DNA from 4 places in the Nocardia sp. NBC_00565 genome. Region 3 is predicted to be linked to each of the others. Evidence: riboswitches for the same ligand, from Rfam matches in the RefSeq annotation. Region 3 holds a riboswitch; each other region holds the start of a gene.
What was found. A riboswitch is a leader RNA that binds a small molecule or an ion and turns the genes downstream of it on or off. The one in region 3 is predicted to bind S-adenosylmethionine.
Positions count from the first base shown of each region.

Region 1 (7,154 bases), 1.9 Mb from region 3:
GGCAGGATCAACATCGCGCTGTCGGCCGGGCCGAGATCCGCGAGCGCCACATCCGGCACGATGCGCACCCCCGCCATTGTGGTGATCGGATCCTTCGTCAGCCCGACAGTCCGCACCCGGAACGTCCCCGGTGCGACCTGCCAGCGCGGATTGTTGATGTGCGCGGTCGCGGCGCCGACCTCCCAGTCCGCGAGCGTGTCATAGACGGCCATGTGAACGATTTTCGTAGGCATGACAGTATGCTGTCACATTTGACAGCATACTGTCAATGCGTTGTCGCCAGCGCCCTTCCCCCACCTCGGGTCGACGCGGGGCAACTCGAGCCAGGAGCAAGTCGCCTGCTCCCCGCACGCCATGGATTGACGGTGCACACGTGCCAGAGCGGCTCCATGCCGATATGGGACATGACGGACTACGCCGCAGGAGTCGCCGGGGTCGTCGATCATCACTAGGACGCCGACGTGGGGCAGCGCAATCGGGGAACGCTCAGTGACCGCGCTCGATCTTCGCCAAGTGCGCGATATTGGCGTGATCCACCGGATCGTCGCTCGGCTCGCCGCCGAACCAGGCATCCAGGATTTCGGTCAGCTCCGCACGGGAGGTTGAACGCAGGCTCAGCGCAAGGACATTCGCGTCATTCCACTTGCGCGCACCGGCCGCGGTGACAGCATCACCACACAGCGCGGCCCTGATCCCCGCGACCTTGTTCGCCGCAATCGACGCCCCGGTCCCGGTCCAACAGCACACGACCGCCTGCTCGGCCCGCCCCTCGGCCACATCGCGCGCCGCCGCCGCACTGGCCCACGCCCAATCGTCGCGCTCGGTATCCGACAGCGCCCCGTGTACCACCGTCTCGAATCCCCGCCGCTCGAGCTCGACAACCAGCTCCTCGGCCACCCCCACCCGCTCATCCGCCGCCACCGCAATTCGCATACTCCAAGCGTAGTGAGGCAGTCGCCACGCAACGATGAAAATCACCGCACAAAGCAGCCGCCCGCAGACGGCCGATCAGGTTCGCCCTACGCGACAGCGAATCGGCGTCCATCGACGCGGGCTACCGCACAAGTACGTACGAACGGGACGCGGGCACTTAACGCTTCTCCCGCTTGAAGACGGGAGATTTCACGCTCGGACCGCAACCCCACCAGCCACCCGAGGGAGGTGATCGAATTGTCTGACGTCGTCAACACGTGTGTGGCCGCGCTCTGCCACAGCCAGAATCACCCTGGCGGCGTTCCGATCCTGACAGGCAGTAAACCCACATGCCCAGCAACGGAAGATTCGTTCGGCGAGTTCGAGTTGCTGCTTGGCTCTCGCGAAACACCTCGAACACGTCATCGTCGTATAAGCGGGCCGCACCAACACCACCCTCCGGCCAGCCCGCACGCCACGCTCGATCAACTCCCGCTTCGCCGCACCGATGGCTGCGTCGGCGGCCTTGCGGGCCATCGTGGATTTGGCAAGAAACTTCGGCGTAAAGTCCTCCACCGCAATCAAACCATGATGGTCGACAACGCTTTTCGCCCACACCCGCGAATCATGCTGGGTTTGGCGGGCGGCTTTCTTGTGCAGCTTGGTGGCCTCACACGCGGCCCGCTGATACCCCTTCGACTGCGGGCCGCGCTTGCCACGGCGACGTCGAGCCATCTTGCGTTGCGACCGCGCCAACTCGGCGGCACAACGGGCACGATGCCCGCGATAGGGCAAATCGAACGACGGATCAGTGGCCGTGGCCGTGACGCACACACCCCAGTCGATCCCGATGGCGCTCTCGGCCACGGGTGCGGGATCCACGGTGCGGCGCACGATGAACGAGGCATACCAGTGCCCGAGCGAATCCCGGAAAACACGCACACTGGTCGGTGCGGACGGCAACTCACGCGACCACACCACCGGAATGCTCACCCCTTTGGCCAGCACGAGGCGCCCATCGCGGAGGCTGAACCCACGCTGGGTGTACTCCAGCGACAGCTCGGTCGTCTTACGGGGCTTGAACACCGGCCGACCCCGCCCCTTGACGGTGAACGACTGAGCAAGCGCCTGCGCATACGTTCGCAGCGTCTGCTGCTGGGCGACCTGCGAACCCTCCCGCAACCACACGCTCCCCCCGCGGGCAGCGGTCAACAGCTTGCTCAATGCGCCGAACGTCGGCCTGCCGCCCGACTTCTGCTGGTGGACAGCCTCATTCCACAAAACCGGCAGCGATGCCACTCGGCCAGCAAAGCCGACTGCGCGGCCCGGCCCGGCCGCAGCCGATAGCTGTACCGCATCACCTCCTCCATGGCCGACAACCTATCCGACACCACCGACACATCACCCCGACCGACAACCTCGATTAGGAGGACGGCGCTTCCACACCCTCGCGAACGAGAGAGTCTCCGCGCCAAACATCTGATGACGCGGCCGCGTCCCGTTGGAACCCGCTAGCTCAGCGCGTTGTCGAGGTCGCCGAGGATGTCCTCGACATCTTCCAGGCCCACCGAGATACGGACGACACCGTCGGACAGGCCGATGGTGGCACGGCCCTCGGGACCCATGGCCCGGTGGGTGGTGGTAGCGGGGTGGGTGATGAGGGTTTTGGAATCACCGAGATTGTTGGAGATGTCGATGATGCGCAACCGGTTGAGCACCTCGAAGGCGCGCTTCTTCGCCTCGTGCGCGGGGGCGTTCAGCTCGAAGGTGACCACGGTGCCGCCGCCGCTCATCTGGCTGGTCGCCAGTTCGTGCTGCGGATGCGACCCCAGGTAGGGGTAGCGCACCCACGAGACGGACTTGTTGTCCTCCAGGAACTTCGCGATGCGCAGCGCGGATTCGGTCGAATGGCGCACGCGCAGCGGCATGGTCTCCAACCCCTTGAGCAGGGTCCACGCATTGAACGGGCTCAACGCCGGACCGGTATGGCGCATAAGGTTTTTCACCGGACCGTCGATGTAGTCGTGCGGTCCGAGAATCGCGCCGCCGAGCACTCGGCCCTGACCGTCGATGTGCTTGGTGCCGGAATACACGAGCACATCCGCGCCGAGTTCGAAACCACGCTGCAGCAGTGGAGTGGCAAAGACGTTGTCCAGCACCACCTTCGCGCCCGCGGCATGGGCGAGTTCGGTCACCCGGCGCACATCGACCAGCGTCTGCATGGGGTTCGCCGGCGTCTCGAAGAACACGGCCTGGGTGGGCACCGACAGCGCCTGCTCCCACTGGTCCAGGTCATCACCGTCGACGAAGACCGTCTCCACACCCCAGCGCGGCAGGATCTCGTTGCACACCACGAAGCAGGAACCGAAGAGGCTGCGCGCGGCCACCAGTCGATCGCCCGCGCCCAAAAGCGCACCGAGCGCGGTGAATACGGCCGCCATGCCGCTCGCGGTCGCGAAACATGCTTCGGCGCCGTCGATCAGGCGCAGCCGCTCCTCGAACATGGCCACCGTCGGGTTGCCGTAGCGGGAGTAGACGAAATGCTCGATATCACCGGTGAACGCGGCCTCGGCCGCCTCGGCGCTCTCGTAGACGAACCCGGAGGACAGGTACAACGCCTCCGCGGTCTCCTCGAATCCGGAGCGGCGCAGGCCACCTCGAACACCGAGCGTCGCGGGCCCGACACCTTCGGGCAGCGGCTTGTCGAACGCACCACCGGTGATCATGACCGGCTCCCGGGGGTGTTGTTTCGAGCGACCTGCAAGCAGTCGCTAGCGGTGTTGTTTCGAGCGACCTGCAAGCAGTCGCTAGCGGTGTTGTTTCGAGCGACCTGCAAGCAGTCGCTAGCGGCACAGCACACGCTCATGACTGCCGCCACGGCAATCCCAGCGCACGCCAGCCGGAGCCGCCGCGATGCCCGGACTCGTCGATCGGCCCCTCGAAGCCCTCCAGCACGTTGTACGACGGTGCGATCCCGGTATTGGTCGCCGCCACGGCGGCACCGATCGAGCGCTGCCCGGACCGACACAGGAAGACGACAGGCGCCTCCGGATTGCGCCCCTCGAGCGCACTGGTCAGCTGCTCGACGAACTCACCGTTGCGGGCGCCGCTGCTGTCGACCCATTCGATCAGCACCGTCGGCCGCTCGATCGAACTGGTGTCCGGGACGCCGACGAAGCGCCACTCGGCTTCGGTGCGCACATCGACCAACACGGCTTCGGGATTGTCCCGCAACAACTCCCACGCCTGCTGTGGGGTGATGTCACCGGCATAACTCATGCGATCCTCCTGTGAATCCACGCTTGCCGCACCTGGGTTTCGGTGCGCGGCCAGGTCGTCACCCGGAGCACCCCACCGCGGAGGAGGGTTGCCGACCAGCTAGCCGGGGCTTGACGCTGGTTCTCATGACCTGAGTCCGAGATTGCCTGGGCAGGTGCCACCATGTCAAACCCCAGTTCGCGCCGCGCCGGTAATCACTTGCAGACGATCCAGCGGTCGCCGGAGCGAACCAAATTCCACGTCGCCGGCGTCTCACGGCCCTCGACCGCGATGGTCACGTCCGCCTTCGCCCTATCACCATCGACCATGGCGTTCTCAATCTTGGTGACCTTGATCGACTTTCCGGCCGCCGCACCACCGAACTGGGCGGCCAGCGGCGATTTGCTCTCGTCGAATCCTTGACAGGCAACCGCGGGTGGCGGCGTGCTGTCGGTGGCGGCCCTGGCCTCCGCGTAGCGCTGCACCGCGGCCGTGATCTTGTCCGATTCTGTGACATTTTTCTCAGCGGGCGAGAGCACCGCACCGAGCACGATCGCGATGAGGACGACGGCCGCGAAGACTGCCGCCGCGACGAACGGCGCGACGGAGCGGCGATCGGTCTGGTCGACCTCGATTGCCGGTTCGTCGTCGATGCCCTGCTGCTCTGTCATGGGTCGATCATCCCTGGTGGACGGCGATATCCGACAGTCGCCCCCCGACCGTGCGCGACCGAACCCGGCATCGGCGGCGCGATGATCCGTTAGTCATCGGGCGAGCGGGTACTCCGGTAAGTGAGCCGGGGCGGCAACCATCCGGTTCACGCACCGCCCGCACGGCGCACCGCGCGCCACCGATAGAATCGCGGGACTGCGGCCTGCTGTCATAGCCGAATGACAGCTCACCGTCGTAGCGACTGTGTAGCCGCGAGCCGCCTGTCGCATCGTCAGGTGCAACCAAAGGGTGCGTCAAAGTTAGCCTAAGCTAAGACTGACGCCATTAATTGTTTCGACCATAAGGGTGCGCGTAAAGATGACCGAACAGAGTGCTGAGTCGATAAGCGGTATTCGCGGGCCCTCCGTGGTTACGCAGGCTGCCGCCTCCGGGCCTGAAGCGAACACCGCGGGGACTCGTCCGCTTCGCATCGCGATCGTAGGCGCGGGACCGGCCGGTATCTACGCCGCCGACGCGTTGATGAAGTCCGATGCCGAGGTGAGCATCGACCTGTACGAGCGCATGCCCGCGCCGTTCGGGCTCATCCGCTACGGCGTCGCGCCGGACCATCCGCGCATCAAGGGCATCATCACCGCCCTGCACAAGGTGCTCGACAAGCCGCAGGTGCGCCTGCTCGGCAATATCGACTACGGCACCGACATCACCCTCGACGACCTGCGCACCTTCTATGACGCGATCATCTTCTCCACCGGCGCCAACGCCGACCGCGCGCTGGAGATCCCTGGCATCGGCCTGGACGGCAGCTACGGCGCCGCCGACTTCGTGTCCTGGTACGACGGACACCCGGACGTGCCGCGCACCTGGCCGCTGGAGGCCGAGAAGGTCGCCGTCCTCGGTGTCGGCAACGTCGCACTCGACGTCGCGCGGGTACTCGCCAAGACCGGCGATGAACTGCTGCCGACCGAGATCCCGCCGAACGTCTACAACGGACTGAAGGCCAATAAGGCGCTCGAGGTGCACGTCTTCGGCCGTCGCGGCCCCGCGCAGGCCAAGTTCACCCCGCTCGAGCTACGCGAACTCGACCACTCCCCGACCATCGAGGTCATCGTCGATCCCGAAGATATCGACTACGACGAGGGCTCCGAGGCCGCCCGTCGGCACTCCAAGCAGGTCGACATGATCTCGAACACCCTGGAGCAGTGGGCCATCCGCGACGTCGGCAACCGCCCGCACAAGCTGTTCCTGCACTTCTTCGAATCCCCCGCCGAGATCCTGGGCGAGGACGGCAAGGTCGTCGGCCTGCGCACCGAGCGCACCCAGCTCGACGGCACCGGCAACGTCAAGGGCACCGGTGTCCTCAAGGACTGGGACGTCCAGGCCGTCTACCGCGCCGTCGGCTACCTGTCGCAGAACCTCACCCACCTGCCGTTCGACGATCAGGCGGGCGTCATCCCGAACGAGGCCGGACGCGTCATCGCCGACGAGGACGCCGACGGTTCGGACCGCTACCTGTCCGCCACTTATGTCACCGGCTGGATCAAGCGCGGACCGGTCGGCCTCATCGGCCACACCAAGGGCGACGCCAACGAGACCGTGGCCTGCCTGCTGGACGACAGTGTGAACTTCACTCCGGCCGAGCAGCCGGAGCTGGACGCGGTCACCGAGTTCCTGGAGAGCAAGGGCATCCCGTTCACCACCTGGCAGGGCTGGTACCGCCTCGACGCGCACGAGCGCGCTCTCGGCGAGCCGGAGGGCCGCGAGCGGGTCAAGGTCGTCGAGCGCGAAGATATGCTGCGCGCCAGTGAGCCGCACAAGGTCTAACGCGATCTCGACAGGGGTGGCTCACCCTTGTCGCAGTCGACGAACCGGTACCGCCGCGACAGCGGAAATTCTGTCGCGTCTGTGGCAGCGGAAAATCCTTTACTGAGGCATTCTGTACAAGTGTTCGATGCCCATCTCCACATCTTCGACCCGCGGTTCCCGCTGGCCGAGAACCAGGGCTACCTGCCCGACCCGTTCACCATCGCCGATTACCGAAAGCGTATGTCGCGCTTCGATGTCGGCGGCGGTGCCGTGGTCAGCGGTTCCTTCCAAGGCACCGATCAGACGTACCTGAAGGCGGCCCTCGCCGAGCTCGGCCCCGGCTGGGTCGGGGTGACCACGCTAGACCCCGACGCCACTGACGAAGAGATTATCGAACTCGACCGGATCGGCGTGCGGGCGCTGCGATTCAACCTCAAGCGCGCGGCCGCGGATATCACCACGATGACGCTGCAGGCGCTGCGCGCGCACGAGCTCGTCGGCTGGCATGT
Region 1 is NZ_CP107785.1:7,041,077-7,048,230, forward strand. It holds gene OG874_RS32420 (DJ-1/PfpI family protein) at 1-233, opposite strand, end outside; gene OG874_RS32425 (RpiB/LacA/LacB family sugar-phosphate isomerase) at 487-933, opposite strand; gene OG874_RS32430 (RNA-guided endonuclease InsQ/TnpB family protein) at 1,123-2,211, opposite strand; gene OG874_RS32435 (O-succinylhomoserine sulfhydrylase) at 2,424-3,638, opposite strand; gene OG874_RS32440 (rhodanese-like domain-containing protein) at 3,775-4,191, opposite strand; SAM riboswitch class IV at 4,206-4,322, opposite strand; gene OG874_RS32445 (Rv0361 family membrane protein) at 4,386-4,841, opposite strand; gene OG874_RS32450 (FAD-dependent oxidoreductase) at 5,200-6,663, shown strand; gene OG874_RS32455 (amidohydrolase family protein) at 6,784-7,154, shown strand, end outside.
Region 1: another riboswitch for S-adenosylmethionine. It lies ahead of OG874_RS32440 (rhodanese-like domain-containing protein); the one in region 3 lies ahead of OG874_RS40960 (bifunctional o-acetylhomoserine/o-acetylserine sulfhydrylase).

Region 2 (7,154 bases), 1.8 Mb from region 3:
CGTACCGGATGGCAGGCGCACGCCGACGCGGTCGCCCGGCCGCACTCCGGCCGCGGTCAATCGGACGACCCCGGCGTCGATCTCGGCCAGCAATTCGGTGTAGTTGAGCACCACCCGGCCGTCATCGATCGCGGGCGCCTCGGGATGGGCGGTCGCGGTGCTGTTCAGGATGTCGACGAGGGTCCTGGCCTGCGCCGCGAGGGTGGCGCGGAGCAGGGGATCGGACGTCGGGAGCCCGGCTGCCGGGTCCTGGTCCGCCGCGGCGTCGACCTGCGGCTGCAGCATCACGTCCTGCCCACCTCTCATAGACCTGCCTAACGCTTCCCCGAAGTTGTTTCACAAGAGGGTTACCAATGGGCAAACGCCACGGTGACCAAGTGTCTACGGTACCTGCGGTATCGGATTGTTGTCGCTGACAGAACCGGGCGGTCGGTCTTTGGGGGTTGCGGCGGGCAGGCTCAGATGTCTTCGCCGAGCGCTTTTAGTGCCAGGCGATGCAGGGTTTGCCGTTCCTCGTCATCGAGTCGATGCAGCACCCGCTCGGCGGCCTGCTCGATGAGTTCATCGGTCTTGCGGCGCTCGGCCCGTCCGGCCTTGGTGATGGAGAGCCGGTACCTGCGGCGGTCCACGGAATCGCGGGTGCGGACCACGAAACCGGCCTGCTCCAGGCCGTCGATCAGCCGGACCACCTCGCTGCGGTCGATGCCGAGGGCGATGGCGACCTGCTGCTGGGACAGATCGTCGAATTCCTCCAGGCAGACCAGCACCCAGTGGTCGCGCAGTGATGTGCCCATCTCGGCGTGTACGGCCTTGTGCAGCCTGCCGAGCGCGTAGGTCGGGAAGCGGAGCAGGCCGCGGGGGTGAATGTGGTCGGCGGGCATTCGGTGATTGCTGGCGGTGGTGCTGTACCGCGCGGCCGACGCCGGGCTGCCGGCCGATGCCGGGTTCCGGCAGGCCTTCTGGTGGCTGACTGCTGCGGCGGTTGTCTCGCTGATCGCGTCACTGCTGCTGTGGCGCAAGGAGGTTCAGCCGAAATAGTGCTGTTGTGTGCGTCTTGCCGGCGATCGGAGACGGCTGTCGACAAGGCGCGTAACGGATTACGCGGCCGAGGCGGCGGTGCCGATGCCGAGGGCGGCGAGGATGGCCGCACTGATCTGCTCGAGCCGGTCGCGGACCTGCGGGCGGCGCAGCATGGCGACCGCCCGTGAGGCCAGCACGGCGAGCAGGATCATCTCCACCGCGGCGACGGTGCATTCGATGGCGCCGAGGGCGAGGGTGTTCAGGAAGGTGACGTCGGTGAGGAATTGCGGCAGCACCGCCAGGTAGAACAGTCCGACCTTCGGGTTGAACATGCACGACACCAGGCCCGCGGCGAACGCCGAGCGAATCGAGGTCGGTTCGCCGGTGCTCAGGTGGCCGGCCGGCGGGCCGGTGCCCGCCGCGTTGGCCGTCCTGCGCTGCTTGCGGTGCTCGAGCAGCGCCCGAATTCCCAAGTACACCAAGTAGATTCCGCCGACGACCTTGAGTGTCCGGTAGGCCGTCGCGGACTGCTCCAGCAGCGCGGCGACACCCGCCGCGACCACCACTGCCCAGACGATGCCGCCCAGTGCCGATCCGAGCGCCGCGGCGATGCCGGGTCGCGCGTCCACGATCGAGAATCGCAGCACCAGGAACGAGTCCGGTCCCGGCGTGATCGACAGTAGGATGCACAGGCCGACAAAACTGAGCAGCAGGGAAAGCGTCACCCCTCGATGAGACCGCAGATCGCCCGGCTGTGCAAGTTTATTTACTCAATTGCATGTATATGCACGATATGGGTGGCGGAAACGGCGGTTGACAGAGCGACTTGGCATCTGTCAGTCTCGTTTCAGGTCATGAGTACCAGCGTCAAGCCCCGGCTAGCTGGTCGGCAACCCTCCTCCGCGGTGGGGTGCTCCGGGTGACGACCGGGCCGCAGCCCGACCGGGTGCGGCAAGCGCGGACTCGGATAATCACCTGATTACGGGTCCCACAGCCGATGGGATTTTGTGATGACTGCTGTAGTTGACCAGACCTGTTCCGCCTTCGCCCGGGTCTCCGGCGACGATCTGCGGGTACCGCTCGTTCAGGGCGGGACGACCACCTACGCGAACTTCGACTACGCCGCGAGCGCACCGGCATTGGCGCAGGTCGCCGACTGGGTGCAGCAGTTGCTGCCGTACTACGCGAGCGTGCACCGCGGCGCCGGTTACGCCTCGCGGATCTCCACCGAGTGCTACGAGGCGGCCCGCGGTTCGGTGACCCGGTTCCTCGACGCCGCCGACGACCAGGTCGTGGTATTCACCCGCAACACCACTGATTCGCTGAACCTGCTCGCGTCCTGCGTGCCCGGTGACACCGTCGTGCTGGATATCGAGCACCACGCCAACTTCCTGCCCTGGACTCGGCACGGTCGCCGCGTCGTCAAGGCCGCGGATACCGTCGAGGAGACCATTCGCCAGCTCATCGCCGAACTGTGCAGTAAGCCCGCCGCGCTGCTCGCGGTCACGGGTGCCTCCAATGTGACCGGTGAGGTGCTGCCGCTGGAGCGGCTGGCCACCATCGCCCACCAGTGCGGCGCGCGCATTCTGGTCGATGCCGCCCAGCTGGCTCCGCATCGTCGAATCAGCCTGCGCGACACCGGCATCGACTACCTCGCGTTTTCCGGTCACAAGCTCTACGCGCCGTTCGGCGCGGGAGTCCTTGTCGGACGCCGGGATTGGCTCGATGCCGCCGAGCCGTACCTGGCCGGCGGTGGCGCGGTCCGCGAGGTCACCACCACCCACGCGGACTGGGCGCCCGCGCCACAGCGCCATGAGGGCGGGTCCCCGAACGTCCTCGGCGCCGCCGCACTCGCCGCGGCGTGTGACGCGCTCTGTGCGATCGATCCGGAAACTCTCACCACCCACGAGCGACAGCTCGCCGATCGCCTGCGCGCGGGCTTGTCCGCCATCCCCGGCGTCAACCTGCTGCGCATCTGGGACGACAGCCCCGACACCGTCGGCATCGTCGCGTTCACCCTCGACGGTTTCGTCCCCGGCCATGTCGCGGCCTATCTCTCCGCCGAATACGGCATCGGCATCCGCGACGGCCGTTTCTGTGCTCACCCGCTGCTCGAGCGGCTCGGACTCGACGGTGCGCTGCGCGCCAGTATCGGTCTGGGCACCAGCTCCGCCGATGTGGATCGGTTGGTCGAGGCCATTGCGACGCTCGTCGCCAACGGCACTACCTGGAACTACGCCAGCACCGACGGTCTGTGGAACCCGACCCCGGAGACCCGCCCCTTCACCAGCCCCAACTCCACCGATGGTGCCGCACCCTGCCTGATCGGCTAGTTGGGCTGATCCCCTGGTGCTCCGTCCGGATAGCGATAGACGCACCCCCGAGCTGTGCGCGCCTATTGCACTAAACGCCCATTCCCGAGCGATCTCCGCGGTGTCTCGCGGAATCGGAGCACGGATGGGCCCGAATATCGATCTACCTGCGAATCCAGCGGCGCACCAAGGAGATTCGCCCGGCGGCCGCCGTCGGCCGGATCGGGCGACACCTTCCACATCGAGGTGCGCACCGGCCCATCAGTGGATCTCCAGCGATCGATTTCGGTTGCCGCCCAGCCGAATCTGCCCAGCTGAATTCGACTGCCGCTCGGCCTGCTCAGCCCTCGAGCGAGGTCGGGCGGTAGTACCGGCCGCGGTAATAGAGCAGCGGGGCGGCGGCGGGTCTTTCATCGGTGTCGTCGTGCACCCGCGTGACGAGACCGACGACGAAGTCGTGGTCGCCGATGGTGATGAGTTGGTGGATGGTGGCGCGGATCCAGATGGGCGTGCCGTGCAATACCGGCTCGCCGGTTTCCAGCGTGGTCCACAGCGAACGGTCGGTGAAGCGCTCGTCGGCCGTGCGGGCGAAGCGCTGCGCGAGATCGTGTTGATGTTCGCCGAGGAAGTGGATCACCACGGAGTCGGCCGCCCGTAGTGCGGTCAGGCTCGATGACGTGTGCGCGATATTGAAGGAGACCAGTGGAGGCTCGAGGGATAGCGACGCGAACGAGGTCGCGGTGAAACCGATCGGACCGTTCGCGGAGCCGAGGGTGACCACGGTGACGCCCGCCGGATAGTGCCGCATGGAGGCGCGGTACTGCTCGGCGGTGATACCGCTCAGATCATCGGGAATCCGGATGTCGGTGGCGGGCGGTTGAGCTTCGGTCACAGCTCCGCCTCGCTAGCGCTCGGCTCCGCCGCGACCGTCGGTGCTGTGTTGATGGTTCTCTCGCTCCGCTCGCTCACATGACCGAAACTACGCCGGGTTTGTCGGCAATGGTCCGCCGCCCAGATGTTGGATTGATCTCCATTTCGCGCTTTGCGCTGCTCGCGCGGCGGGGCGGGGAATTCAATCCACGTCGATCGGAAGTCCAGCGGTGATGCGCACCAATTCCCGAAACGAGGTGCGGAATACGGTATTCGGATGTCCGCCCGCGGCCCACACCTCGCGATGCGTGGACAGTGCGGTGTCCACCCAGGTCGGCAGGTTGGTCGGATGCCCGACCGGTGCGATGCCGCCGATCGGCTGACCGGTCACCGCCCGCACCATCTCGGCGGACGCCTTGGTGAGCTTGCCCTCGAGCCGGGCGCCGGTGTGCTCGAGATCCACCTGATGTGCGCCGGAGACCAGCAGCAGCACCGGATCGTCGTCGAGCAGGAACACCAGTGATTTCGTGATGGCGCCCACATCGATGCCGAGTGCCCGCGCGGCATCGGCTGCGGTCGGCGTGGGAGCGGGCTGAGTGACGATGACACCGTGGTGGCCGCGCGCGATCAGGGTATCCGCGACCCGGCATGCGACTGGTGGAAGTGACCTGCGCATCCCACCAGGGTAGAGGGATTGCGGGCGGTACGCCGGGTGAGTTCGCCGGTCAGTATTCGGGGTATCCCTCGGCGGGGCCTAGCATTCGGTCGATCCGGTCGCGCACCACCCGCGCGAGTTCGGTCACACTCCGCTGCGAGACCTGTTCGTGCACAAACGCATCGAAGGCGCGATCGAGATCGGATTGGGACAGCGCGAGCAATTCGATATCCGCCTTGGCAAGCAGCGCGTCCCGATCCGCGTACGGGCGGTCAGCGGCGATCTTGGCCGCCCAGGTGACATTGCAGCAGGCTTCGAACAGCGCGTGTACGGCACGACTGTGCGTCATCGCATTGAAGCGGTCCAGCCCTATTCCTCGATGCATCAGCATGATGGCCTCCCAGCCCGGTGATGCGGGTTTGCTGACTCGACCATGATGCGGTCCGCACCGATGCGGGAACCAGTGCGCCACACCAACTTTTGCACAGGATTTACATGGTGGGCGGACTGGTCGGCCGACTTGCTCACACCTGCTTTACGCTGGACGAATGACTGATTGGCAGGCTTTCACCGTTGAAACCAAGGACCACGTCGCGCAGGTGACCCTGATCGGTCCCGGTAAGGGCAATGCCATGGGTCCGGATTTCTGGCGGGAGTTGCCGGAGATTTTCCGCGGGCTCGATGCCGATACCGAGGTTCGTGCGATTGTGCTCACCGGTTCCGGCAAACATTTCTCCTACGGGCTCGATCTGCCTGCGATGTCCGGGATGTTCGGTCCGCTGCTGGCCGATAAGGCCCAGGCCGCGCCGCGCACCGACTTCCTCATTGAGTTGCGCCGCATGCAGGCCGCGGTAACTGCCGTGGCCGACTGCCGCAAGCCGGTCATCGCCGCGGTCGCCGGTTGGTGCATCGGCGGCGGGCTGGATCTCATCGCCGCCGCCGATATCCGCTACGCGAGCGCGGATGCGAAGTTCAGTCTGCGCGAGGCGAAGGTGGCGATCATCGCCGATATCGGTTCGCTGCATCGGCTGCCCGGCATCATCGGCGAGGGCCATCTGCGCGAACTCGCGTACACCGGTAAGGACATCGACGCCGCGCGTGCCGAGAAGATCGGCCTGGTCAACGACGTCTTCGCCGATCAGGACGCGACATTGGACGCGGCGCACGCCATCGCCCGCGAGATCGCCGCGAACCCGCCGCTGGTGGTGCAGGGTGCGAAGGATGTGCTCGAGCAGCGCACCAAGGATCAGGTGGCCGTCGGGCTGCGCTACGTCTCCGCATGGAACGCCGCATTCCTGCCCTCGGAGGACCTGACCGAGGCCATCCAGGCCGTATTCGAGAAGCGGGAACCGGAGTTCAAGGGCCGGTAAAGGCCGGTAAAACGCTTGCCCTAGCTGTTGGCTTGCCCACATACTTGTATCACGCAACTAATTGATTGACGCAAGTAAAGGGTGAGATGAGTGGATGAGGACGAGCTGTCGGTCGACGTGATCGCGATTCAGCTCACCCGGCTGCAGCGGATCCGGGAGCGGACCGCGGGGCAGCTGCGGATGAAGGACGGCGTGGACCCCGCGGCGTTCGCGATCCTGTTCCGATTGCTCTGCGACGGGCCGATGCGCTCGGGCGCCCTCGCCGACGCCGTGCATTCCGACGCGTCGACGATCAGCCGGCACGTCGCGCACCTGGTCGAGCGGCATCTGGTCGAACGGCAGGCCGACCGCAACGACGGCCGCGCCACCGTGCTGGTCGTCACCGAGCGCGGTCGCGAGGTCGCCGAGCGGATCCGCAGGCGCAGGCACGAGAACCTGACCCGGGTGATGGCGGCCTGGACGCCGCAGGATCGGGCCGCCTTCGCCGGGCTGCTGCGGCAGTTCGTCGACGACTTCGAGCGGGCCAAGCCCGCCATGGTCGCGGCCATCCGCGCGGACCAGAACCTGTACGACATCGAGACGGAGAACAATTCGTGACCGCACCGGCCACCGTGGAGGAGTCCACGGGTTTCACCCACCGCCAGATCCTGACCATTCTCAGTGGTCTGATGCTCGGCATGTTGCTCGCGGCGCTGGACCAGACGATTGTCTCCACCGCGATCCGCACCATCGCCGATGATCTCGACGGCTATTCGATGCAGGCCTGGGCGACCACGGCCTACCTGATCACCGCGACCCTCGCGACGCCGCTGTACGGCAAGTTGTCCGATATGTTCGGCCGCAAGCCGTTCTTCATGGCGGCGATCACGATCTTCGTGGTCGGTTCGCTGCTGTGCACGATCGCGCAGTCGATGTACGAGCTCGCGG
Region 2 is NZ_CP107785.1:7,186,327-7,193,480, reverse strand. It holds gene OG874_RS33205 (Pls/PosA family non-ribosomal peptide synthetase) at 1-285, opposite strand, end outside; gene OG874_RS33200 (MarR family winged helix-turn-helix transcriptional regulator) at 459-881, opposite strand; gene OG874_RS33195 (hypothetical protein) at 889-1,038, shown strand; gene OG874_RS33190 (LysE family translocator) at 1,098-1,745, opposite strand; SAM riboswitch class IV at 1,871-1,984, shown strand; gene OG874_RS33185 (aminotransferase class V-fold PLP-dependent enzyme) at 2,031-3,353, shown strand; gene OG874_RS33180 (flavin reductase family protein) at 3,673-4,224, opposite strand; gene OG874_RS33175 (YbaK/EbsC family protein) at 4,405-4,878, opposite strand; gene OG874_RS33170 (2-oxo-4-hydroxy-4-carboxy-5-ureidoimidazoline decarboxylase) at 4,928-5,248, opposite strand; gene OG874_RS33165 (crotonase/enoyl-CoA hydratase family protein) at 5,406-6,227, shown strand; gene OG874_RS33160 (MarR family winged helix-turn-helix transcriptional regulator) at 6,318-6,824, shown strand; gene OG874_RS33155 (MDR family MFS transporter) at 6,821-7,154, shown strand, end outside.
Region 2: another riboswitch for S-adenosylmethionine. It lies ahead of OG874_RS33185 (aminotransferase class V-fold PLP-dependent enzyme); the one in region 3 lies ahead of OG874_RS40960 (bifunctional o-acetylhomoserine/o-acetylserine sulfhydrylase).

Region 3 (7,154 bases):
GCCAGTGCGGCGGAAATACCGCCGCGCCCACGGCCGACGTCGTGCCGATTCATCGCCTCGGTGAGCAGCACGTAGGTGGCGGGATCGAAACGGCTACAGAGCTTTTCGGCCTGGTGGTCCAGGTAGCTCTGGACGGCGTAGCGTCCACCGTTGCGCGGATCCTCCGCGCCCTGGGCGCTGTTCTCGAAGCGGTGGTCGAGTTCGCCTTCGGTGCGATAGGTCAGGTGGGCGATGCGGCGGGCGATGCCCATGCCGGTCGTGGGGGCGCGGTCGGTGTCGTGGTAGTCGCCGCCCTGCCAGTCGGGGTCGGCCTTGATGGCGGCGATTTGCGTTGTCTGCGTGCCGATCTGGTCGGCGGTGGCGCGGGCGCCGACGGCGAGCACGAGTGCCGAGCTCACTCGATCGGGCGTATCGACCATCCACTCCAGCACCCGCATACCGCCCATCGAACCGCCGACGATGGCGGCCAGGCGCTCGATGCCGAGCAGATCCATCAGCGCGACTTCCGCGCGCACCTGGTCTCGGATGGAGATCTCCGGAAACCTTGCGCCCCAGGGCTTTCCGTCCGGCGCAAGCGACGAGGGCCCAGTGCTGCCCTGGCAGCCACCGAGCACATTGGTCGCGATGACGCACCACTCGTCGGTATCCACCGGCGCGCCGGGACCGACCATGCCGTCCCACCAGCCGGGCAGCGGGTGGATATCGTCGGGCACTCCGACGACGTGTGAATCGCCGGTCAGCGCGTGTTCGACGAGCACCACATTGTCCAGCGTGGGGGAGAGCTCACCCCAGCGCTGCACGGCCAAGTGGACATCGGGGACGACGGCGCCGTTCTCCAGCCGCACGTCCCCGATGGCGATGATGCCGAGCCGCCCGTCCGGCGGTGGCAGCGCCACCCCGGACGAGGAACCAGCGGTACTCGGTTCAGCGCTCACGGTCACGACTCCGCCTCGCCAGCGCTCAGCTCCGTCGTGATCGAGGGTGCTGTGTCGGTGGTTCGCTCGCTGCGCTCGCTCACGTTGTCGCCGCCGCGAAACCGGCCAGCAGATCGGCCAGAATGTCGTCGATTCCCTCGATGCCCACGGCGAGCCGGACCAGCCCCGGGGTGACGCCGGAGGCCAGTTGCTCATCGGGCGTCAACTGCGAGTGCGTGGTCGAGGCCGGGTGAATCACAAGAGAACGCACATCCCCGATGTTAGCTACATGGCTGTGCAGGGCTAACGCGTCCACGAACTTCTTGCCGGCATCGACGCCGCCGCGCAATTCGAACGCGACGATGGCGCCCGCACCCTTCGGCGCCAGCTGGGCGGCGCGTTCGTGCCACGGCGATGACGGCAGTCCCGCGTAGAACACCGTTTCCACGGCCGGATGTGTGCTCAGGAACTCGGCCACGGCCTGCGCGTTCGACACATGCCGCTCGATCCGCAGGCTCAGCGTCTCGATGCCCTGACTGATCAGGAACGCGTTGAACGGCGATACCGCGGCACCGAGATCGCGCAGCAGCTGCACGCGTGCCTTCAACGCATAGGCGGGCGCGCCGAGATCGGCGAACACCGCGCCGTGATAGCTCGGGTCCGGGGTGGTGAAGCCGGGGAAGCGCGATGCGCCGGCGGCGTCGCGCACGGTCCAATCGAAGGTGCCGCCGTCGACGATCACACCGGCCACCGCCGAACCGTGCCCGCCCAAATATTTGGTCGCCGAGTGCACGACGATGTCGGCGCCGTGGGCCAGCGGCTGGATCAAGTACGGGGTGGCGACGGTGTTGTCCACGATCAACGGCAGCCCGGCCTCGTGCGCGATCGCGGAGATGCCGGGAATGTCGAAGATGGCGCTGCTCGGGTTGGCGATGGTCTCGCCGTAGAACGCCTTGGTGTTCGGCCGGATCGCCGCGCGCCACTGCGCCAGATCGTCCGGATCCTCGACGAAGGAGACCTCGATACCGAGCTTGGGCAGCGAGTAGTGGAACAGGTTGTAGGTGCCGCCGTAGAGGTGCGGGCTGGAGACGATGTGATCGCCGGCGGCGGCGAGATTCAGGATCGCGTAGGTTTCCGCGGCCTGACCGGAGGCCAGTAGCAGTGCGGCCACACCGCCCTCCAGGGCGGCGATGCGCTGCTCGACCACGTCTTGGGTCGGGTTCATGATCCGGGTGTAGATATTGCCCGGTTCGGCCAGTCCGAACAGCGCGGCCGCGTGGTCGGTGTCGCGGAAGGCGTACGAGGTGGTCTGGTAGATCGGGAGTGCGCGTGCGCCGGTGATCTCGTCGGGGGTCTGCCCCGCGTGGATCTGCTTGGTCTCGAAGGACCAGCGCTCGGCCGCGGACGCGATGGGGTCACTCATGTCTTACTCCAAAAGGGTTGTTCGCCAGCAGGTTCAAGGGGATGCGGGTGACGGACAACAACACATGGGGATACCTCCTGAAGTGCGCGCTTGCTCTCGACTTTCGAGAGCCCGGTCATCACCCGGAGCACCCCGCCGCTGCTGGAGGGTTGCCGTCCAGCAAGCCGGGGCTTCGCGCTGGCACTCATGACCTGACCGACATCGTAACCGGCGGGCGGTCGACGGCCGAAATCCGTTGCCTATTTCACGCCGGATCGGCGGCCGGGCGTCCGGCGCATACGCGCATGAACTCGTCGAACGACGTGGTGAACGAATCGCGGGCCGACTGCGCGGCGGCCATGGTGTCCGCGTCGTCGAAGATCGCGTCCGAACACTCCATGCTGAGGTGACCGATCAGCTGCCACGCGCCGATGACCAGCCGCACCGGTAGCGCGTCGGGCTGGGTGCCGAACCGTTCGGCGAGTACGTCGGCGATCGCGGCGTTCTTGTCGTCGGCGAGTTCCATGCTCTGTGCGCTGACCGTCGGGCTGCTGCGCAGTATCCGCTGCATCTGCTGGAAGCGCCGGAACGAGATCGGTCCGTCGACGCTGTTCGCGGCAGCGTCGACGACCTGCAGAAAGGCCAAGCGCAGGGATTCCAACTCGTTGCCGGTGACCGGGAGGGCGCGCAGGCACTCGGCGATCGCGAGGCCGAAATCCTTGACCGGGCCGAGGACGATGTCTTCCTTGCTGTCGAAGTATCGGTTGATCGTGCGCGGTGACACGTCCGCGCCGTGTGCGATCTGCTCGACCGTCGTCGCATCGAATCCCTGTGCGTCGCAAAGGTCCAGCGCCATCTCGATGATGCGCAGCCGGGTCTGCTGCTTCTTGCGCTCGCGCAGGCCGACGCTCACGGGCGCGCTCGGCCCCGGATTCGGGGTGGGGGGCGCGGTGTCGTCGGCCGCGGCGTCTACGCCGATCGGCGTCGATGACTCGAGCATGGCCTCATATTAGCGCAATCGGGACGGTTTGTGTCTTTAACGGTCAAATGTCGGAATGCGACATTTTTCTCTTGACGACAAATGTCTGTCGATGACAGGATGGCTGCACTACTTCGGATGGCGAGGAGATCAAGATGACCGAGACTGCGACAGCGGTTGACGTTTCGAAAAGACAGGGCAGTTCAGCGCGCTGGTTGGCCCTGGGGGTGATCGCGTTGGCCCAGCTCATGGTGGTGCTGGATGCGACCATCGTGACCATCTCGCTGCCGTTCGCACAACGTGATCTCGACATCAGCGATGGCAATCGGCAATGGATGCTCACCGCCTACACGCTGATCTTCGGCGGCCTGCTGCTGCTCGGCGGGCGGCTCGCGGACTACCTCGGCAGGCGCCGGGTCTTCATTGTCGGCCTGGTCGGTTTCGCGGGTGCTTCCGCGGTGGCCGGTCTCGCGCAGAACGGCGCGGAGCTGTTCGCCGGTCGGGCTCTGCAGGGCGCGTTCGCGGCTTTGCTTGCGCCCGCGGCACTTTCGCTGCTATCGGTGACCTTCACCGAGGCCAGGGAGCGCGCGACGGCGTTCGGTATCTTCGCCGGGATCTCCGCCGGTGGCGCCGCGCTCGGTCTCATCGCGGGCGGTGCGCTCACCGAGTACGCCTCGTGGCGCTGGTGCCTGCTGGTGAATACGCCGATCGCATTGCTCGCCCTGCTCGGCGCGCTGGCGTTTGTGGTGAAGGACATACCGGTCCCGCGCACCGGCGGCTACGACGTGCCCGGCGCGGTCACCGTGACGCTCGGCCTGATCGCCATCGTGTACGGATTCAGCCGCGCCGCCGAGGACGGCTGGCTGGCCGGGAGCACCCTCGCACTGCTCGTCGTCGGTGTCGCCTTGCTGATCGCCTTCGTCGCCATCGAGCGACGTTCGTCGAATCCGCTACTGCCGTTGCACATTCCCGGCGAGATCAACCGCGGCGGCGCCTTCCTGGCCGCGCTGCTGATCCCGATCGCGATGTTCGCGATGTTCCTGTTCCTGAGCTACTACTTCCAGATCACCCTCGGCTATTCGTCGCTGAAGGCGGGCTTCGCCTTCCTGCCGTTCCCGGCGGGCATCGCGATCTCCGCCGGTGTCACCAGCGCGCTGCTGCCCAAGCTCGGCCCGCGGCCGCTGATGGTGGCGGGTGCCGTGCTCGGTGTCCTGGGCCTGCTGTGGCTGGCTCAGTTGAGCTACGGCGACAGCTACGCGGCCAGCGTGCTGCCCGCTCAGTTGTTCATCGCGCTCGGTATGGGCCCGCTGTTCGTCGGCATGCAGACTGTTGCGCTGCATCAGGTCGAGGAAGCGGATTCGGGTGTGGCCAGTGCGTTGCTCAACGCGGCACAGCAGGTCGGCGGCGCGGTCGGCACCGCACTGCTGACCACCATCTCGGTGCAGACGGCCAAGTCCTACGCGGAGAGTCACGCGACGATCGACAACCTGATGGCACGTGCCTCGATTCACAGCTACGACGTCGCGTTCTATGTCGGCGCCGGATTCTTCCTCGCCGCGATTCCGGTGATCGCGTTGATGATCCGGGACAAGCCGGAGAACCTGATCGAGGGCTCCGAGGAGGGCGCGCGGATTCCGGTCGCGGTCTGATCGCGAAATAGCCTGTCCGGGTATCGCATCCGCTGCGATACCCGGACATTGCTGTGGTGCGCGCCACTCCCGGCCTACTTGTCGGTAACAATTTCGGGCAGGTTCACATGGGGGGCTGCCCGCGCGGTGCGGTCGTTGGCAGCAGTACGCTTGTCTTGTTTGCACCACATGTCTCGCGGACAACGCGGGGCATATACGTTGTCTGTTGGAACAGCTGGGGTCCGCTCACAAGCGTGTTCGCCTGGCCGTGCAATAAGGGCACCATCCTAGGAGGACACGAAGATCCATGTCCAAGATCAAGGTTGAAGGCACCGTCGTCGAACTCGACGGCGACGAGATGACCCGGATCATCTGGCAGTTCATCAAGGACAAGCTGATCCACCCGTATCTCGATGTGAACCTGGAGTATTACGACCTCGGTATCGAGTATCGGGACAAAACAGACGACCAGGTCACCATTGATGCGGCGAATGCCATCAAAGAGCACGGCGTCGGTGTCAAATGTGCCACCATCACCCCCGACGAGGCCCGGGTCGAGGAATTCGGCCTGAAGAAGATGTGGCGCTCGCCCAACGGCACCATTCGCAACATTCTCGGCGGCACCATTTTCCGCGCGCCGATCATCATCTCGAACGTGCCGCGTCTGGTTCCCGGTTGGACCAAGCCGATCATTATCGGCCGCCACGCGTTCGGTGACCAGTACCGCGCCACCGACTTCAAGGTGTTCCAGAGCGGCACGGTCACGCTCACCTTCACCCCGGACGACGGCAGCGAGCCGATCGTGCACGAGGTCGTGCAGATGCCCGAGGACGGCGGCGTCGTGATGGGCATGTACAACTTCAAGAAGTCCATCGAGGACTTCGCGCGCGCGACGTTCAACTACGGCCTGCAGCAGAACTACCCGGTGTACATGTCGACGAAGAACACCATCCTCAAGGCCTACGACGGCATGTTCAAGGACACCTTCCAGGAAGTCTTCGACGCCGAGTTCAAGACCCAGTTCGACGCCGCGGGCCTCACCTACGAGCACCGCCTCATCGACGATATGGTCGCCTCCTCCATGAAGTGGGAGGGTGGCTACGTCTGGGCCTGCAAGAACTACGACGGCGACGTGCAGTCCGACACCGTGGCCCAGGGCTTCGGCTCGCTCGGCCTGATGACCTCGGTGCTGCTCACCCCGGACGGCAAGACCTGTGAGGCCGAGGCCGCGCACGGCACCGTCACCCGGCACTACCGCCAGCACCAGCAGGGCAAGCCGACCTCGACCAACCCGATCGCGTCGATCTTCGCCTGGACCCGAGGCCTCGAGCATCGCGGCAAGCTGGACAACACCCCCGAGGTGATCGGCTTCGCGCAGACCCTCGAGGACGTCGTCATCAAGACCGTCGAGGGCGGCCAGATGACCAAGGACCTGGCTGCGCTGGTCGGCGGCGATCAGGGCTATCTGAGCACCGAGGAGTTCCTCGGCGCGCTCGATGTCAACCTGGCCCGCGCCCTGCGCTGACTCGGTTGAACTGAATATCCCGGCGCTGGAGCATTCCGGCGCCGGGCGCGACATACGGGCACCCGCACCACACCGGTGGTACGGGTGCCCGCACTGTTTCCGGGAGCTGGTTGCTCGGTGCGTGCCCGAAATGGGCGGTATCGCGATGATCTGGACGATTTCTTCATGCTGACGTGGGCGAACTCACGTCTACCCGGGGAAGCGGATCCGGCTGCTCGGCGGTTACATGAACACGTGACCGGACTCGTTGCCACGCAGACTCCCGCGCGCCCCGAGGCCGAGCGGACGGACTGGCATATTCCGGCGATGCTGGCGCTCGCGCTCGGCGGATTCGGCATCGGCACTACCGAATTCGTCACCATGGGTTTGCTACCGGATATCGCGAGCGCCATGGACGTTTCCGAACCGCAGGCGGGTTACGCGGTCTCGGCCTATGCACTCGGTGTCGTGGTCGGCGCTCCCGTGATTGCCGCGCTCTGTGCGCGGGTGCCGCGCAAGCGCCTGCTCGTGCTGCTGATGGTCGCGTTCACACTGGGTAATGCGGCGACCGTGCTCGCGCCGAGTTTTTCGACGCTGGTGATCGCACGCTTCGTCTCCGGCTTGCCACATGGCGCATACTTCGGCGTCGCATCGCTGGCCGCCGCGACGCTCGCGCCGGTTGGCCAGCGGGCCAAGGCGATTGCCGCGGTTATGCTGGGGTTGAGCG
Region 3 is NZ_CP107785.1:8,960,352-8,967,505, forward strand. It holds gene metX (homoserine O-acetyltransferase MetX) at 1-896, opposite strand, end outside; gene OG874_RS40960 (bifunctional o-acetylhomoserine/o-acetylserine sulfhydrylase) at 1,015-2,337, opposite strand; SAM riboswitch class IV at 2,419-2,529, opposite strand; gene OG874_RS40965 (TetR family transcriptional regulator) at 2,582-3,316, opposite strand; gene OG874_RS40970 (MFS transporter) at 3,451-4,944, shown strand; gene OG874_RS40975 (NADP-dependent isocitrate dehydrogenase) at 5,231-6,448, shown strand; gene OG874_RS40980 (MFS transporter) at 6,683-7,154, shown strand, end outside.

Region 4 (7,154 bases), 1.5 Mb from region 3:
ATGTGCGGCTGGCACCGACGGCGATCGCCGCCGCGGTCACCGAACTGCGCCACAGCGAGGCCGCGTTGTTGTCGCCGTGGCCATATCAGGTGGCCGAATCGCTGGCGGAGGCGTTGGTGCAGCCGCTGCTGTGCTGGTCGTGGGCGGCCAGCCTGCCGATCGCGGTGGCCAACCGCAGCCGCCGCCGCTCCACCGCGGTTGCCTGCGGCCAGTTCCTCGTCTTCGATGCGGCGGCCTACCACGCCATCGGCGCTCACGCGGCAGTGGCCGCCAGCCCCACCGAGGACCTGGATATCGCTCGCGCACTGCGCCGTTCGGATCGCCGAACCGCGCTGGTCGCGGCGGGCCGATCCGCGAGCACCCGAATGTACCGCGACGCAGCCGAACTGGAAACGGGCTACACCCGCTGGCTCTGGTCGGCCTACGGCGCCACCACCATCGGCGGCGCAGCAGTCGGAGCCGTTGCGGCACTCGCCTACTGCGTACCGCCCTTGGCCGCCATCGGTGGCCGAGGTTCGACGCGCACGGCAGGACTCCTCGGCTACAGCGCAGCAGTAGCCAGTCGCCTACTCGCCCGTTCATTGGAAAGCACCACCCTGACCCGAACCGATCTCCTCGCGGCCCTAGCCCATCCAATCTCCATGGCCGCCTACCTCCGCCTGTACTCCCACTCCCGCCGTGCGCGCCACACCAACACCCTCACCTGGAAATCCCGCCACCTGTCCCCCGGCTGATCACGATCAGGTGGAATCCATGGCGGCAAAAGACCCACTTCACCAGTTTCACCTGATCTTGATCCACGAACCCGCAACCTCGCTGCTCCAGCGGCCTCGCGGCCCACAGCCGCATTTCCCCTCAGCCCCAGGCTCTCCCGAGACCGCGGGTTCAGCGCACCGACGTGATGCCCACAGTCGGGAGGAAGACGCAGGGCTTGCCGGCGTTGTCGACGGTTCCGAAGACTGCGGCGAGGACTGTGCCGGAGCCGGTGTCCACTGGGACTGCGCGGACGGCGCTGGTGGGGAAGGCGGCGAAGACGTCTTGGATGGTGCGTTCGGCGAAGGGTCTCAGCTCGGGTGGGATCGCGGCGGGGACCATCGTCCGGATGACGTCGGAGAGCGGGCCCATCGGGGTGACTCCGCTGCGACCGTTGGCGAGGTTGAGCCAGGCGACGTTCATACCGGAGGTGTTGGCGTTGTCCGCGGCGACGCCGTAGGGCACGAAGGTGAACAGGACCTGGCCCGCCTTGACCGCGGACAGGTCGAGTCCGGGGATTGCCACGGTGGTCTTGGGCCACGGCCCGGGGACCGCGCCCGCAACGGCGGGGACCAGGCCGAGCCTGGCGTCGGAGCAGAAGGCCGCGGCCGGATACAGGAACGGCTCGACGCCGAAGGTGCGCAGCGCGTCGACCGCAGCACGGTAGGCGCCGAGCAGATCGCCGGGGGCGACGGTTCCGGCTCGGCCGGGCGGATCATCCGGCGCCGTCGCGGCCGGAACCGCGGGGGCGGGCATCGGAGCCGCTACCGGACCGGCGGTGGCGACGCCGGGAGCGGCGAAAGTCAGCGCGGCCGAAGCGGACGCGATGGCGGTAAGCGTGGTCAGACGGCGCAGCACGGCCACAGTGGACCTCCTCATCGTCGGGCACGATCGAGGTCCGAGAGTACTCCGGCAAACCTCCGCAACTACGCTGATTTCGGCGGGCGACACCCGCGCGCCGCACGCCGTATCGGGCTGTCGCGACGACACGCCGTCCGGGCGCTCCAGGCGAAATACGCGGCCACGAGCAGGGCGGGCGCATCAGGAGCTACCACACGATCCGCACAATAGTCCCTGTTCACAACCTTTCGGACAAGGTCTGCGCTCACCGTGATTCGTACCCTTGTGCCGGACTTCGCCTGCTTCGCATGATATTTCGGCTAGACCCATTGACCCGACCCGTGCTCGGCGTCGGACACCATCCAGAGCGACCGAGAGACCTGGCTCGTCGACGTCGCAGCAACCCCCCGGTCACCGGGTGCGGGTGCTTCCGCCGGGAACGATGGAGGAACCGAAACCATGAGCGCGTCCGTCGCATCCGATGCCCCAGTATCGGATGTTCCGATACCGGGTGCCCACCCGCCCGATGCCACAGCACCCGGGCGTGCCGTAGCGACCGCACCGACGGTCGCCAAAGCCTGGCACCCCTGGCGTTGGGTGGTCAGCGCGATCGCACTCGTGCTGCTCGCGCAATTCATCCACGGGCCGGTGGGAGTCCGCGCATGAAGTTCCTGCTGTTCACCCTCGTCACCCGGGTGCCCGATCCGGTCACCGGACGACTGCCCGAGACCAGGGAGCGGTTGCGCGATGTGATCGAACAGGCCCGCCTCGCCGAGGAACTCGGCTTCGACGGCTTCGCTGTCGGTGAGCGGCACGAGGATCCGTTCCTCTCGGCCGCACCGCCGGTGCTCCTCAGCCACATTGCGGCGGTCACCTCGCGGATCAGTCTGTTCACCGCCGTCACCACGCTCAGCCTGCTCGATCCGGTCCGCGCGTTCGAGGACTACTCGACGCTGGACAACCTCTCCGGTGGACGCCTCGAACTCATTATCGGCAAGGGCAACGGCGCGGCGCAGGCAAAGCTGTACCACGTCACCACCGACGATCAGTGGGATCGCAATCGCGAAGGCTACGAACTGTTCCGGGCACTGTGGGACAGCGACAGCGTGACCTGGTCCGGCCGGTTCCGCCCGGAGCTGGTCGCGGCCAAGGCGCTGCCGCGGCCGCTGCAACCGCGCATCCGGATCTGGCACGGCAGCGCGACCAGTCGCGATTCGGTGGAACTCGCCGCGCGCCAGGGTGATCCGCTGTTCTCGGCGAATGTCACATATTCGATCGAGCCGTATGCCGAATTGGTGCGCCACTATCGGGAACGCTGGGCGCACTACGGGCACGACCCGGCCGATGCCCTGGTCGGTGCGGGCACGGCGGGACTGCACATAGCCAAGACGTCCCAGGAAGCCCGCGAGGTGTACCGCCCGATCTTCCAGGCGCGGCTGGCCCTGGCCCGAAAGCTCGGGCTGCCGGTGGTATTCGAGACGCTCGACGATTTCGTCACCCGCAGTTCGGCGCTCATCGGTAGCCCGGAGCAGGTGATCGACAAGGTCGGCCACCAGCACGAGCAATTCGGTCACGAGGTGACCCATCTGTCCGCCGAACGTGACGGTCGCACCGAGGTGCAGCATCGCGGCAGTCTCGAGCTCTTCCAGGCCGAGGTCGCCCCGGAACTGCGCGGCCGCTTCCCGAGTCGGCCATTGGCCACCGCGAGCAGCGAAAACACCAGCGTCGCAACCACGAACGGATCGGCCCGACCGACCGACTACGACATCGATTCCCGCGGCGAACTCGTCCGCACCGAAACATCTGGAGCTCCACAGTGATCAGACCCCGCCACCGAATCGCGGCCGTGGCCGCCGCCGTCACCGCGGCCGCGAGCCTGGCCGCCTGCGGCAGTGATTCGGCAACGTCGGGCGGCGACGCGGGCCCGCCGCAGCCGGGGGGCACCCTGCGCTACGGACTGTCACAGGCCCCGACCTGCTCGGATCCGGCGCAGTCCGGCACCAACCAGACGCTGTATGTGACCCGCCAGATCGTGGATTCGCTGACCGATCAGGATCCGAAGACCGGTGAGCTGAAGCCGTGGCTGGCCCAGAGCTGGGAGATCAGCCCCGATGCGAAGGTCTTCACCTTCCATCTCACCGATGGCGTTACCTTCAGCGACGGCACTGCGCTCACCGCGGCATCGGTGCAGAGGACCTTCGATTCGGTGATCAAGCTCGGCGCGGCCAAGACGCCGTTGGGCTCCAGCTACCTGACGAATTATGTCGGCACGACCGCGGTCGACAAGTTGACCGCGCGCGTGGAGTTCAGCCAGCCGAACGCACAGTTCCTGCAGGCGTCCTCGACCGCGCAGCTCGGCATCCAGGCCGATGTCACCACCGCCAAATCCGCCGATCAGCGCTGCCTCGGCGACAATGTCGGCAGCGGGCCGTTCACCTACGCGGCCTACCGCCAGGACGCCTCGGCGACGCTGGCCAAACGGGTCGGCTACAACTGGGGTTCGGCGGTCTTCGCGCACCGGGGCGAGGCCTATCTGGACAAGATCGAATTCACGGTGGTACCCGAATCCGGTGTTCGCACCGGCAGTCTCACCTCCGGTCAGCTCGACGCCGCCAGCGACGCCCTACCGCAGGACGCCCCGCAGATCGAGGCGGCCGGCGGCCGGGTGCTCACCACCGCGAATCCCGGTGTGCCATTCGGCATCCAGCCGAATGTGACCCGTGGCCCGCTGCGCGATCCCGCGGTGCGCCGGGCGCTGGTGCCCGCCATCGACCGCAAGCAGTTGGTCGATACCGTGCTCGGCCCCGACTTCAAGCCCGCGACCAGCACGCTGGCCAGCACCACGCCCGGCTATCAGGACCTCTCGGCGCAGCTGACCTACGATCCGGCGAAGGCACGCACCCTCCTCGACCAAGCAGGCTGGACGCCCGGCGGTGATGGCATCCGCGTGAAAAATGGCGAGCGGTTGTCCTTCGCGGTCCTGTTCGGCCAGGCGTTCGCCGGTAATCAGGCGATTCTCGAACTCGTGCAGCAGCAGCTGCGGCAGGTCGGCGTCGACCTGAAGCTGGACCTGGCGGGAACCGCCGAGAACACCGCGCGCCAGAACTCCAAGGACTTCGACACCACCTACTACAACACCACCCGCGCCGACGGCGACATCCTGCGGTCCACGTTCAGCGTCGACGGTCGCAATCTCAATGCGCGCGAACGTATCCCTGCGCTCGACGACCTGCTCGACCGCGAGCTGAGCACGGTGGAGACCGGCGCGCGCGCCGCGCTGATCCGTTCCGCGCAGCAGGAGGTGTTGGACGCGGGTCTGTGGATTCCGACGGTCGAGCTGTCCCAGGCCATCGGTGTCGGGCACAGCGTGCAGGATCTGAAGTTCGAGGCCTCGGCCCGACTGCAGTTCTTCGACGCCTGGCTGAGCGGGCACTAGTCATGACGCGCTATGTGGTTGTCCGGCTGCTACAGGCAGTGTGGGTGCTGTGGGCGGCCTTCACCATCTCGTTCGTGGTGCTCTACCTGCTGCCCGCCGATCCGGTGTCCATCGCGGTCGACGGCGCGGGTGCAGGCACGCCGGTCGACAAGGCCGCGATCGCCGAACTGCAGGCACGCTACGGGCTGGATAAACCACTGTGGGAGCAGTATTGGACGGCGCTGACGCATGCGCTCAGCGGTGACCTCGGGCATTCCATCGGCACCGGGCAGCCGGTCACCGGAGTACTGGGCGACAACCTGCCCAATACCCTCGAATTGACCGGTCTGGCACTGCTTTTCGCGGTGATCGGCGGCGTGAGCCTGGCCTTCGCGGCGACCTATGTCCGACGCCCGTGGTTACGCGATGCACTCAGCTCACTGCCCTCCCTCGGGGTTTCGGTGCCGACGTTCTGGACCGGATTACTGCTGCTGCAACTGTTCTCGTTCCGCTGGCGCCTCGCCCCGGCGTTCGGCGGTCACGGGTTCGCCGGTACGGTCCTGCCCGCGCTCACCCTCGCCATTCCGATCGGCGCGGTGCTCGCCCAGGTGCTGGCGACCGGACTGGCATCGACCTGGCGCCAGCCGTTCGTGGATGTGGCGCTGGCCAAGGGCGGTTCGCGGTCCTGGGTGCTGCGCAAGCATGTGCTGCGCCCGGCCAGCGTGCCGACGTTCACCATCGCCGGGGTGCTGGTCGGCAATATGCTCGCCGGATCCGTGGTGGTGGAGACCGTCTTCGCTCGCCAGGGCATCGGCCGCCTCACCCAGACCTCGGTGCTGGCCCAGGACATTCCGGTCGTGCAGGGCATCGTGCTGCTCACCTCGACCGTCTTCGTCACCGTGAATCTCGCGGTGGATCTGCTCTATCCGCTGCTCGACCCGCGCATCGCGAGCCGGTCCAGCGGTGCGACAACCGATTCCGAGCCGGACACCGCCGTCCGCACCGACGCCGAGGAGGTGCCGGCCCATGGTTGATGTGGTGGACGAGGGCCGTCGGTTGGCGCTGCCGCGACTGCGCCGACCCGTTCTGTCGTGGAAGTCCGTGCGCGGCAATGCGGTAGTGCTGCTGTCCGGCGCGGTCGCCCTGCTCGCGCTCGGCTGGGCACTGTTCCCCTCGGTTTTCGCCAGCGGTGATCCGCTGACCGGGGTGCCGGCCCAGAAGTTCCAGGGGCCCAGCGCCCAACATTGGTTCGGCACCGACAATCTCGGTCGCGATCTGTACACCCGCATGGTGCACGGCGCGGGTCTGTCGCTCACCGCGACCCTGTCCGCGGTGGCGATCGCGCTGGTGGTGGGTTCGGCGCTCGGACTGCTGTCCGGATCGATCGGCGGATTCGTCGACACGGTCATCATGCGACTCGTCGACGTACTGCTGTCCATTCCGTCGCTGCTGCTGTCACTGGCGCTGGTGACCGCGCTCGGCTTCGGCACCCGCAATGTGGCCATCGCGGTGGGTGTTTCGCTGATCGCCAACTTCGCCCGCGTGCTGCGCTCGGAGGTGCTGCGGGTGCGGCAGGCGCCGTATGTGGAGGCGGCGCACGCATCCGGGGTGCGCTGGTACACCGTGCTGGGCCGCCACGTGCTGCCGAACTCCTATCAGCCGGTGCTCGCACTGGCCGCCGTCGAATTCGGTATGGCGGTGCTCGCGGTCTCGGCCCTGAGTTTCCTCGGCTACGGCGCGAAACCCCCTACCCCCGAGTGGGGCGCACTGATTTCCGAGGGCCGCAACTACCTCGCCACCGCATGGTGGATGACCACCCTGCCCGGTCTGGTGATCGTCGCGGTCGTGGTCTCGGCCCAACGTCTCGGCCGTGCGATAGGAAGGAGTCAGAACGCATGAGCGACGAAGCCCGAACGTCAGAACCACTGCTGCGCATCGACGGGCTCCAGGTCCGCTACCACTCCGACAGCGGGGCGATCGACGCCCTCTCCGGCGCATCGCTGACCGTCACGCGCGGCGAGGTGGTCGCGCTGGTCGGTGAATCCGGTTCCGGTAAATCGACATTGGCGCAGTCGGTGATCGGCTTACTCGGTGCGAATGCCGAGATCACCGGCGGGACGATCACGTTCGACGGGCAGCCGGTGGA
Region 4 is NZ_CP107785.1:785,493-792,646, reverse strand. It holds gene OG874_RS04000 (glycosyltransferase family 2 protein) at 1-734, shown strand, start outside; gene OG874_RS03995 (hypothetical protein) at 886-1,632, opposite strand; SAM riboswitch class I at 1,949-2,042, shown strand; gene OG874_RS03990 (hypothetical protein) at 2,053-2,259, shown strand; gene OG874_RS03985 (LLM class flavin-dependent oxidoreductase) at 2,256-3,413, shown strand; gene OG874_RS03980 (ABC transporter substrate-binding protein) at 3,410-5,029, shown strand; gene OG874_RS03975 (ABC transporter permease) at 5,032-6,042, shown strand; gene OG874_RS03970 (ABC transporter permease) at 6,035-6,907, shown strand; gene OG874_RS03965 (ABC transporter ATP-binding protein) at 6,904-7,154, shown strand, end outside.
Region 4: another riboswitch for S-adenosylmethionine. It lies ahead of OG874_RS03990 (hypothetical protein); the one in region 3 lies ahead of OG874_RS40960 (bifunctional o-acetylhomoserine/o-acetylserine sulfhydrylase).